Regions from separate parts of the Streptomyces sp. NPDC002845 genome, predicted to be linked through region 2. Evidence: riboswitches for the same ligand, from Rfam matches in the RefSeq annotation. Region 2 holds a riboswitch; the other holds the start of a gene.

Region 1 (5,556 bases), on a different contig from region 2:
CATGCGGATTGAGCCACAGGCCGTAGTGGTCGGGGTAGAGGGTCCGGGCGACGTCGACTCCGTCGACCACCTCGTACGAGCGGTTCCAGCCGCTGGCGGAGAGTTCCTGGGCGGAGGTGACGCACGGGGCGTAGCCGTAGCCGTCCACCTCCATGTTCCCGTACTGGGCGTCGGGGGAGCCCGCCTGGCCGTGCCACAACAGCATCCAGACCTGGCCGGAGGACGGGGTCGCGAGCGCGCGGAGGAGCGCCTCGTAGGCGTCGTAACGCCCGGGCGTCACCTGGCGCAGCATGTGCTCTACCTGCCCGGCTGCGGCCGTGCCGCTCGCGCTCACGTTTACCGCCCTTCGAGTTGGACCTTGGAGACCTGGACCCTGGATATGAAACCAGCTTAGGCGCTCCTCTGGGTTGTGCCGTGGGAGCTAGGGGCTGGCTGTGATCCGTTGACTGCCAGTTGTTTGTGGCTTGTCGCGCCCGCGCGGCGGAGCCGTATGTCAACACAGCCCCGCGCCCCTTAAGGGGCGCGGTTGCAGTCAGCGTTGGTAGAAGGGGCGGACCCTGTTGCGCAGCCAGTCGGCCACCGGGTCCTGGGTTACGTCCATGAGGACCAGGTTTACCGGCCACTTCACCGGGGTCTTACCCAACGCCCGGCCCAGGGCGTCCATCGGGAGGGTACGTGAGTCGGCCTCCCATGCGGACAGCTCCACGCCTACGAACATCACCGGGTCGGCGGTCTCGATGGCGGCCAGGCAGCGGCGGGCGGTGAGGACGACGCCGGTGCCGTCGAACTCGGCGGAGGCGGCGGTGAGGAAGTCGACCGGATCGTCCTGCCAGTCGGGCTCGAACAGGCGTACGCGGGCGCCGCTCGCACCGTCCAGCGGGGTCCGGCCGGCCTGGCAGAGCTCGGCCACGGCGGGCGGCGGGAGCGGTACGCCGACGACGCCGTCCGGGTTCAGCGCGATGCCGACCTGCGGGGGCAGCCCGCGCGCGAACTCGGCTGCGGGCGCGACCGCGTACCCCATGTGGGTGCCGACGACCTGGCGGAACTGTTCCTCCGAGCTGAAGACCGGGACGTACGCCTGCCCCTCGATCTCCATGCCGGGCAGGTCGAGCGGGCCGCTGCGGGGACCGCCGCCCTCGGGCAGCGGCACCCAGAGGAAGCTGCGGCCGAGGACCTCGATGATCCGGCCGCCCGCCGAGGGCTGGCCGAGCGAGACGGAGAGGACCTCCTCCAGCTCGTTGCCGGGCCATCCGCCGTGACCTTGGGGGTGCGCCTGTGCCGGGAAGTCCGCCGGGAAGTCCATCTCTGCCTGCCGCTTGTCCTGTGTTGCCCTGGTGGCGAAAACCCTAGCGCGTAGGGGGGATACGGCCACCAGGCCCGCGAAGTCGATTCAGGCCATGAGGCCGGCTCGGCCCGTCGGCTGAGGCCGCGAGGTCGACTCAGGCCGCGAGGTCGACTCAGGCCGCGAGGTCGGCTCAGGCCGCGAGGTCGGCTCAGGCCGCGAGGTCGGCTCAGGCCGCGAGGTCGGCTCAGGCCGCGAGGTCGGCTCAGGCCCTAAGAGCAGCTCGGCCCGTCGGCTCAGCCCGCGAAATCGGCTCAGCCCGCGAAGTCGATCCGCTTGAGCGCGTTCGCCGCGTCCCGGTCGATGAGGACCGCCGAGCCGCAGCCGTCCGGCAGGTCTCCCGTCTCCACGGAGCGCAGCAGCCGGGCCATGGCACCGCGGTGCCGGACGAAGGCGTACCGGGAGACCCCGCGGCCGCGCTCGCGCTGGCCGTCACGGGCCTGGCCGGGGGTGACATCGAGCAGCAGCAGATGCAGGACGCCGCCCCGGCGGCGGGCCTCGCGGGCGAGCCAGCCGCGCACCCACGCCTGAGTACCGCAGTCGTGCACGACGACTCCCCCGCCGGCACGCAGGGCGCGGCGCAGACCCGCGTAGTGCGCGAACCGTACGAACGGCCGGTAGACCGCGTACGGCAGGAAGCGCGCCAGGCGCGCGTCGAAGCGGTCGCGGGTGTCCTGGGAGTCGATACGTACGCCCGGCACCGCGCGGCGCATCAGCGTCGACTTGCCGCTACCGGGCAGGCCGGTGACCACGACGAGGTCGTCGGGTCCGAAGGAGAGTCCGTGCGGGCTGCGCCCCGAGCGCTCCCGCAGATCGCGGACGACCGCCTTCGGGAACGGGCCGCACGCCTCCCGGGCCGGGGCAGTGGGCTGCTCGGGCAGCGCGATGCCCGAGGTCGTCGCGTACGCCGTGGTCCTGTTCACCGTGTTCGTCCTCCCCAATGGGTACGGAGTCCCATGCCCGTAAAGCGTAAAGAGAAGGTAATGGCGTATGCCTCCTGTTTCTGTCCGCGTACCGACACAAGCCTGCTACAGGACGCTGTGTCGCCTGCCGTGTCTCCCTGTGGACGCTGTGCGCGGGCTGTGCGAGGTCCCCCTGCCGTGCCGCACCGATGCGTGCAATGATGTGCCCGCCAACTGCATACCGGCCGCTTGAATCCGCGCGGGAGAGTCCCCAGCACCGTTTCGCCGGGGCGCCGAAGGAGCAAGTCCCTCCCTTGAATCTCTCAGGCCCCGTTACCGCGCGGGCGAGGCACATCTGAAAAGCGAGCCGCTGTCGTGGTGGCTCCACCCAAGGTGCAAGTCATGACCAGCAGTACGTACGGTCATGATGAACCTCTCAGGTTCCGATGACAGATGGGGAGGAACTTTCCTCGCCCGTCATGCCCTGGGAGCAGAACCGATGAGCAGCAACTCCCCTGTTGGACCTGTTGGACCGCGCCATACCGCGCTCGACGCCGTGCACCGCTCGCTCGGCGCGACGATGACCGACTTCGCCGGCTGGGACATGCCCCTGCGCTACGGCTCCGAGCGCGACGAGCACCTCGCCGTGCGCACCAAGGCGGGCCTCTTCGACCTCTCGCACATGGGCGAGATCACGGTCACCGGTCCGGGCGCCGCCGCACTGCTCGACTACGCGCTGGTCGGCAACATCGGGGGCGTCAAGGCCGGCCGCGCCCGCTACACCATGATCTGCCGCGAGGACGGCGGCATCCTCGACGACCTGATCGTCTACCGGCTGGCCGAAACCGAGGCCGCGTCTCCTCACTACCTGGTCGTGGCCAACGCTTCCAACGCCCAGGTGGTGCTGGACGCGCTGACCGAACGCGCCGAGGGCTTCGACGCGTCCGTGCGCGACGACCGGGACGCGTACGCGCTGATCGCCGTCCAGGGCCCCGAGTCCCCCGGCATCCTCAAGTCCCTGACCGACGCCGACCTGGACGGCCTGAAGTACTACGCGGGCCTGCCCGGCACGGTCGCGGGCGTCCCGGCGCTCATCGCGCGCACCGGGTACACCGGCGAGGACGGCTTCGAGCTGTTCGTGAAGCCGGAGCACGCCGTCGAGCTGTGGCAGGCGCTGACCAAGGCGGGTTCCCCGGTGGGGCTCGTGCCCTGCGGCCTGTCCTGCCGGGACACCCTGCGCCTGGAGGCGGGCATGCCGCTGTACGGGCACGAGCTGTCGACCTCGCTCACCCCCTTCGACGCGGGGCTCGGGCGGGTCGTGAAGTTCGAGAAGGAGGGGGACTTCGTGGGGCGGGCGGCGCTGGCCGAGGCCGCCTCCCGTGCCGAGGCCAACCCTCCGCGCGTCCTCGTCGGGCTGGTGGCCGAGGGGCGCCGGGTCCCGCGCGCCGGGTACGCGGTGGTCGCCGACGGCCGGGTGATCGGCGAGGTCACCTCCGGCGCCCCCTCGCCCACCCTGGGCAGGCCGATCGCGATGGCGTACGTCGACGCGGCGCACGCGGCCGTGGACACCCCGGGTGTCGGTGTGGACATTCGGGGTAGCCACGAGCCGTACCGCGTCGTGGCGCTGCCGTTCTACAAGCGCCAGAATTGAAGTTCTCTCCCGGCTGAAGCCGGGAGACTCTCCCCATGGATCGCTCCGGGGAGTTTGACAGGTCGTGCCTGCCCAGCGACGACCCTCCCGGCCGCCAGAGCAAATACGGGACCCGCTCGGGTCGTTGGGACTTGGCTGTCGCTCCCGACGACGCGCTGAGCGTGTCAGACGCTGGGCGCGGCCCGTAGCGAGACCCTGACCCTGCGCACATAACCTGTGCCCACCAGCAGTTCCAGCAGTCCCCCTTCATCAGCACTCCCGCGCATACAGGAGAATTCAGGCCATGAGCAACCCCCAGCACCTGCGCTACAGCAAGGAGCACGAGTGGCTGTCGGGCGCCGAGGACGGCGTCGCGACGGTCGGCATCACGGAGCACGCGGCGAACGCGCTCGGCGATGTCGTCTTCGTCCAGCTCCCGGAGGCCGGTGCCACGGTGACCGCGGGCGAGACCTGCGGCGAGCTGGAGTCGACCAAGTCCGTCAGTGACCTGTACGCCCCGGTCACCGGTGAGGTCACCGAGATCAACGAGGACGTGGTCAACGACCCGTCGCTGGTGAACTCCGCCCCCTTCGAGGGCGGCTGGCTGTTCAAGGTACGCGTCACGGAGGAGCCGGCCGACCTGCTCTCCGCCGACGAGTACGCCGCCTTTTCCGCCGGCTGAGGAGTCGTAGCCGTATGTCTGTCCTGAACACACCCCTGCACGAGCTGGACCCGGACGTCGCCGCCGCCGTCGACGCCGAGCTGCACCGCCAGCAGTCCACCCTGGAGATGATCGCCTCGGAGAACTTCGCTCCGGTCGCGGTCATGGAGGCCCAGGGCTCGGTGCTGACCAACAAGTACGCCGAGGGCTACCCGGGCCGCCGCTACTACGGCGGCTGCGAGCACGTCGACGTGGTCGAGCAGATCGCCATCGACCGCATCAAGGAGCTCTTCGGCGCCGAGCACGCCAACGTCCAGCCGCACTCGGGCGCGCAGGCCAACGCGGCCGCGATGTTCGCGCTGCTCAAGCCCGGCGACACGATCATGGGTCTGAGCCTCGCGCACGGCGGGCACCTGACCCACGGCATGAAGATCAACTTCTCCGGCAAGCTCTACAACGTCGTCGCCTACCACGTGGGCGAGGACGGCCTGGTCGACATGGCCGAGGTGGAGAAGCTGGCCAAGGAGTCCAAGCCGAAGCTGATCGTGGCGGGCTGGTCGGCGTACCCGCGCCGGCTGGACTTCGCCGCGTTCCGGCGGATCGCGGACGAGGTCGGCGCGTACCTCATGGTCGACATGGCCCACTTCGCGGGTCTGGTGGCGGCCGGGCTGCACCCGAACCCGGTCCCGCACGCACACGTCGTCACGACCACGACCCACAAGACGCTGGGCGGCCCGCGCGGTGGCGTGATCCTTTCCGTCCAGGACCTCGCCAAGAAGATCAACTCGGCGGTCTTCCCCGGTCAGCAGGGCGGCCCGCTGGAACACGTGATCGCCGCCAAGGCCGTCTCCTTCAAGGTCGCCGCCTCGCAGGACTTCAAGGAGCGGCAGCGCCGGACGCTGGACGGGGCCCGCATCCTCGCCGAGCGCCTGGTGCGGGACGACGTGAAGGCCGTGGGCGTGGACGTCCTCTCCGGCGGCACGGACGTGCACCTGGTCCTCGTCGACCTGCGGAACTCCGA
Region 2 (5,556 bases):
GGGAGGCCGCCGCGCGGCTGCTGGAGTCCGTGGACACGACCGGTGGCGTACGGCTGCTCGGGGTGGGCGTCAGTGGGCTCGCCGACTACACGCAGGAGGACCTGTTCGCTCAGGCGGCGGGGGAGCTGGACCTCGCGGAGGAGGAAGCGGTGGAGGCGCCCGCTCCGGAGGAGAGCGCGACGCCCGTCGAGCGGCGCTGGCCCGCGGGGCACGACGTTCGGCACACCGAGTACGGGCACGGGTGGGTGCAGGGCAGCGGGCTCGGGCGGGTCACGGTGCGGTTCGAGACGCCTGGGTCCGAGCCTGGGCGCGTGCGTACGTTCCGGGTGGACGATCCGGAGTTGGAGCCCGCGGAGCCGTTGCCCTTGTTACCTGGGGTGCCGATGGGGCCGGAGGCTGGGACCGCGGTGGAGGGCGGGTTGGAGATGAGGGCGCCGGGGTGAGGGTGCGGCCGGGGCGGGGGACTGGCGCCGGGGTGCGGTTGGGGCGTGGGTGAGCCGTGGGTGGGCCTTGGCGATGCGGGGCCGGTGGCCGCGCCGACGGCGCGTGGTTTGTGCCTTCTGCCGAGGCGGGGTGGGGTGGGGACGGGTGCGCGAGAGGGCGGGGAGAGGGGTAGTGGCTGGGCTGTGTCCTGCCGGGACGAGTACGTGGCTGATCCGTCCAGGGTGGAGCAGGGCGGGGCCGAGGTATCAGGCGGGCGGGCCGGGGCGCGTGAGCGTGTTTGGGGTGGACGACTCGTGATCGCAGCGGGCGGAGCCGTTGCCGCTGCGTGTCCGGAGGCTGGTGGGGGCCAGGGTGAGTTGGCGGGTGGCAAGGCCGGGCGGGTGCTGGTGCCGTCGGTCAGGGTTCGTCCTGGCCTGCCACTTGTCCGAAGTCCCAGTCGGGCGGTGGGGGTGGGGCCACGTCGAGGCCGTAGTGGTGGTAGAGCTGGAGCTCTTGCTCCGGGGAGAGGTGGCGGCCCACGCCGAAGTCGGGGGCGTCCTTGATGAGGGCGCGGTCGTAGGGGACGCGGAGGGCGCCGCCGACGAATTCGCTGGGCTCCAGGGGGACGAAGGCGTCGCGGCCGAAGAGGCCCGTGCGTATCGCCGCCCACTCGGGGATGCCGGTCGCGTCGTCGAGGTAGACCTCGTCGACCGTGCCGATCTTGGTGCCCTTACGGTCGAACGCCTTGCGGCCGATCAGATTGCGCGGATCGATGTCGGTCTGCATGGGCCCTCCAAGTGGTCGCACCAAGGGTTGCAGCTCATCCTTAAGCACTACGAAAAGGCACATTGAGGAAGGCGGCCACTCGAAAGCCCGTGCGTTGACCTCGCTGGTAGTCTGGCAGCGGCTGCTGACCCCGTGCGGGAGAGTCCTCCAGACACCATCGGAGGCGCCGAAGGAGCAAATCCTCCCCGGAATCTCTCAGGCCCACGTACCGCACGGACGAGGTCACTCTGGAAAGCAGGGCGGGTGTCGACGGCTTCCGCTCTCACCGACGGTGCAAGCCGGAGCGTCCTCGGGCGGTCCGGTGAAGCTCTCAGGTTGAGATGACAGAGGGGGAGGCCGTCGGGGCACCCGTGCCGTGGTGCCCCTCGAAGGTCGTGTCAGACCAGGAGGCCTCCGCAAATGACCGCCCATCGCATTCCGCTCTCCGAGCTCGAACAGGGAACCCCCTTCGAGCGGCGTCACATCGGACCCGACCACGAGGACCGGGCCAAGATGCTGGCGCAGGTCGGGTACGGCTCCCTCGACGAGCTGACGGCCGCCGCGGTCCCGGATGTGATCAAGAACGCCGAGGCCCTGAAGCTGCCGGGCGCACGCACCGAGGCCGAGGTGCTGGAAGAGCTGCGCTCCCTCGCCGATCGCAATCAGGTCCTCGACTCCATGATCGGGCTCGGGTACTACGGGACGTTCACCCCGCCCGTCATCCTGCGCAATGTCATGGAGAACCCGGCCTGGTACACCGCCTACACGCCGTATCAGCCCGAGATCTCGCAGGGGCGGCTCGAAGCCCTGCTGAACTTCCAGACCATGGTCGCCGACCTGACCGGTCTGCCCACCTCCGGTGCCTCCCTGCTCGACGAGGGCACGGCGGCCGCGGAGGCCATGGCACTGTCCCGGCGCATGGGCAAGAACAAGAAGGGTCTCTTCCTGGTCGACGCGGACGCGCTGCCGCAGACCATCGCCGTGATCGAGGCCCGCGCCGAGCCGACCGGCGTCGAGGTCGTCGTCGCCGATCTCAGTGAGGGCATCCCCGCCGAGATCGCCGGGCGCGAGATCAACGGCGTACTGATTCAGTACCCGGGAGCCTCCGGTGCCGTACGCGCCATCAAGCCCGTCATCGACCAGGCGCACGAACTCGGCGCGCTCGTCACCGTCGCCGCCGATCTGCTTGCCCTCACGCTGCTCACCTCGCCCGGTGAGCTGGGCGCCGACATCGCCGTCGGTACGACCCAGCGCTTCGGTGTGCCGATGGGCTTCGGCGGGCCGCACGCCGGGTACATGGCCGTGCACGAGAAGTTCGCGCGCAGCCTGCCCGGGCGGCTCGTGGGCGTCTCCGTCGACGCGGACGGACACAAGGCGTACCGGCTCGCCCTGCAGACGCGGGAGCAGCACATCCGCCGCGAGAAGGCGACCAGCAACATCTGTACGGCGCAGGTGCTGCTCGCCGTGATGGCCGGCACGTACGCCGTGTACCACGGGCCCGAGGGCCTGAGGATCATCGCCCGGCGCACCCACCGGTACGCCACGATCCTCGCCGCGGGGCTCACCGCGGGCGGGGTCGAGGTCGTGCACGGCGCCTTCTTCGACACGGTCACCGCGCGGGTACCGGGCAAGGCGGACGCGGTCGTCGCGGCCGCGCGGGAGCACGGGGTCAACCTGTGGCGCGTGGACGCCGACACCGTGTCGATCGCCTGCGACGAGACGACCAAGCGGGCCCAGGTGGGCGCCGTATGGACCGCGTTCGGGGTGGAGGGCGACGTCGAGGCGCTCGACGCGGCCACCGAGGAGGCGTTGCCGGACGCGCTGCTGCGCACCGACGAGTACCTCACGCACCCGGTCTTCCACCAGCACCGCTCCGAGACCGCGATGCTGCGCTACCTGCGCAGGCTCGCCGACCGGGACTACGCGCTCGACCGCGGCATGATCCCGCTGGGCTCCTGCACGATGAAGCTCAACGCGACCACGGAGATGGAGCCGGTCACCTGGCCCGAGTTCGGGCAGTTGCACCCCTTCGCGCCCGCCGAGCAGGCCGGGGGCTACCTCACGCTCATCCGGGAGCTGGAGGAACGTCTCGCCGAGGTCACCGGGTACGACAAGGTCTCGCTCCAGCCGAACGCGGGCTCCCAGGGAGAACTGGCCGGTCTGCTCGCCGTTCGCGGGTATCACCGGGCCAACGGTGACGAGCAGCGCACGGTGTGCCTGATCCCGTCCTCCGCGCACGGTACGAACGCCGCCAGTGCCGTCATGGCGGGCATGAAGGTCGTCGTCGTGAAGACCGCCGAGGACGGCGAGATCGACGTCGAGGACCTGCGGGCGAAGATCGAGCGGTACCGCGACGAACTGGCGGTGCTGATGATCACGTACCCCTCGACGCACGGTGTGTTCGAGGAGCACGTCGCCGAGATCTGTGCCCAGGTGCACGAGGCGGGCGGCCAGGTGTACGTGGACGGCGCCAACCTCAACGCGCTGGTGGGGCTTGCCAAGCCGGGCCACTTCGGCGGTGACGTCTCGCACCTGAACCTGCACAAGACGTTCTGCATCCCGCACGGCGGCGGCGGTCCGGGAGTCGGCCCTGTCGGTGTACGCGCGCACCTGGCGCCGTATCTGCCGAATCACCCGCTGCAGCCCGCGGCCGGCCCGGAGACGGGTGTGGGCCCGATCTCGGCGGCGCCGTGGGGTTCGGCGGGCATCCTGCCCATCTCGTGGGCGTACGTCCGGCTCATGGGCGGTGAGGGGCTCAAGCGGGCCGCGCAGGTGGCGGTCCTGAGCGCCAACTACATCGCCAAGCGTCTGGAGCCGCACTACCCGGTGCTGTACACCGGCCCCGGTGGGCTCGTCGCGCACGAGTGCATCATCGATCTGCGGCCGCTGACCAAGGCGACCGGGGTGACCGTGGACGACATCGCCAAGCGGCTGATCGACTACGGCTTCCACGCGCCGACGATGTCGTTCCCGGTGGCCGGGACGCTGATGATCGAGCCGACCGAGTCGGAGGACCTGGCCGAGCTGGACCGGTTCTGCGAGGCGATGATCGCGATCCGGGCGGAGGTCGAGAAGGTCGGCTCGGGCGAGTGGCCCGCGGACGACAACCCGCTGCGGAACGCCCCGCACACCGCCGCCTCGGTCGGTGGGGAGTGGAAGTACGGGTACAGCCGTGAGGAGGCCGTCTTCCCGGACGGTGTCTCGGCCGCCGACAAGTACTGGCCGCCGGTGCGCCGGATCGACCAGGCCTTCGGGGACCGGAACCTGGTCTGCTCCTGCCCGCCGCTCGACGCTTACGAGGAGTAGTCACCCCTGGACACGCGTCGGGGCCGGTGCGGAGCGTATGTCTCCGGCCGGCCCCTCGTATGTCCGGGCGGTTGCCCTGGTGTGGTCCGGGCAGTTCCCCTGTGTACGGACGGTCGCCTTGTGTCGAAGGCGGCCGCCTTGTGCGCGGTGCGCGTCTGTGCGGCTCAGGCGGCCGTCATCACCTGGCCGGTGCCCAGCGGGCGGTGAGGGTCGATGATCTGGCCGTCTGGCAGTAGCTCACCGGTGTCCTCGAAGAGCAGAACGCCGTTGCACAGCAGGCTCCATCCCTGCTCCGGGTGGTGCGCGACGAGGCGCGCGAAGTCCCGGTCGGCTGATTCTGCGGAAGGGCACGACGGCTGGTGCTGGCACATGGTGGTGGGGATCTCTCGCTCTGGCGTGATGTGTGAGATGGCTGTGGTGTCCGGCCCGTGGCGTGAAGCCTCGTTCATGGTCGCCCCCGTTGTGATAAATCGGTCCGGTCCCAGTGTTGCCCCACGGGCGTCGATCCGCAGGGATTTGGCGGCATCGCTTCTCACAGATTGAAGACGCATCACCCGTGCGGTCGGTTCATCCCAACTGCACTGTCCCTTCGGGTGGTTCGCCGTGGTCGGATAGGGCTAGTCCGGACGGGCCGGGCCTTTTCCGGCTCGTACGAGCGTAATGAGGCCCAAAAGAGCGGGCTGCTATCGGCAGCGGGAAAGAGATACCCCGCCACCGGTATTCCGGCAGCGGGGCAAGGGCGGTGCGGTGGTCCCGGATTCAGGCCGGTGAGCTCAGCAGCGGGGCCGGAGTCACCCGGTGGGTCAGTACCGGGAGCAGATCGGCGACCCGGTGTGGGCGGTGGGCCGCGATGCCGGGCGGGGCCGGGGCCAGCGGGACCAGGAGGTCGGTGGCGGCGGGATGGCCGGTGGCGCCGTCGGCCGTGCAGTCGCCGTGCAGCCAGAGCGTGAGCATGTACAGCTCGGGCACCGACAGCAGGCGTGCCTGGTACGGCTGCTTCATGGACTCCGCCTGGCGCAGGGCGAGCTCGGTGGCGGCGACGTACGGTCCTTCGAAGAAGTG

What was found. Region 2 has a riboswitch for glycine ahead of gcvP (aminomethyl-transferring glycine dehydrogenase). Riboswitches for the same ligand answer to the same signal wherever they lie in the genome.
Region 1: linked by a shared signal. The riboswitch ahead of gcvT (glycine cleavage system aminomethyltransferase GcvT) and the one ahead of gcvP (aminomethyl-transferring glycine dehydrogenase) in region 2 are both predicted to bind glycine.

The regions. Positions count from the first base shown of each region.
Region 1 covers NZ_JBSFUU010000006.1:3,837-9,392, reverse strand. Annotated here, with positions in the region: gene ACWD3C_RS05725 (enhanced serine sensitivity protein SseB C-terminal domain-containing protein) at 1-334, opposite strand, end outside; gene ACWD3C_RS05720 (enhanced serine sensitivity protein SseB) at 533-1,303, opposite strand; gene ACWD3C_RS05715 (AAA family ATPase) at 1,597-2,265, opposite strand; glycine riboswitch at 2,495-2,593, shown strand; glycine riboswitch at 2,594-2,707, shown strand; gene gcvT (glycine cleavage system aminomethyltransferase GcvT) at 2,744-3,895, shown strand; gene gcvH (glycine cleavage system protein GcvH) at 4,179-4,556, shown strand; gene glyA (serine hydroxymethyltransferase) at 4,571-5,556, shown strand, end outside.
Region 2 covers NZ_JBSFUU010000085.1:10,022-15,577, forward strand. Annotated here, with positions in the region: gene ACWD3C_RS39580 (DNA polymerase IV) at 1-443, shown strand, start outside; gene ACWD3C_RS39585 (PRC-barrel domain-containing protein) at 841-1,209, opposite strand; glycine riboswitch at 1,335-1,430, shown strand; gene gcvP (aminomethyl-transferring glycine dehydrogenase) at 1,609-4,494, shown strand; gene ACWD3C_RS39595 (DUF5999 family protein) at 4,659-4,865, opposite strand; gene ACWD3C_RS39600 (hypothetical protein) at 5,254-5,556, opposite strand, start outside.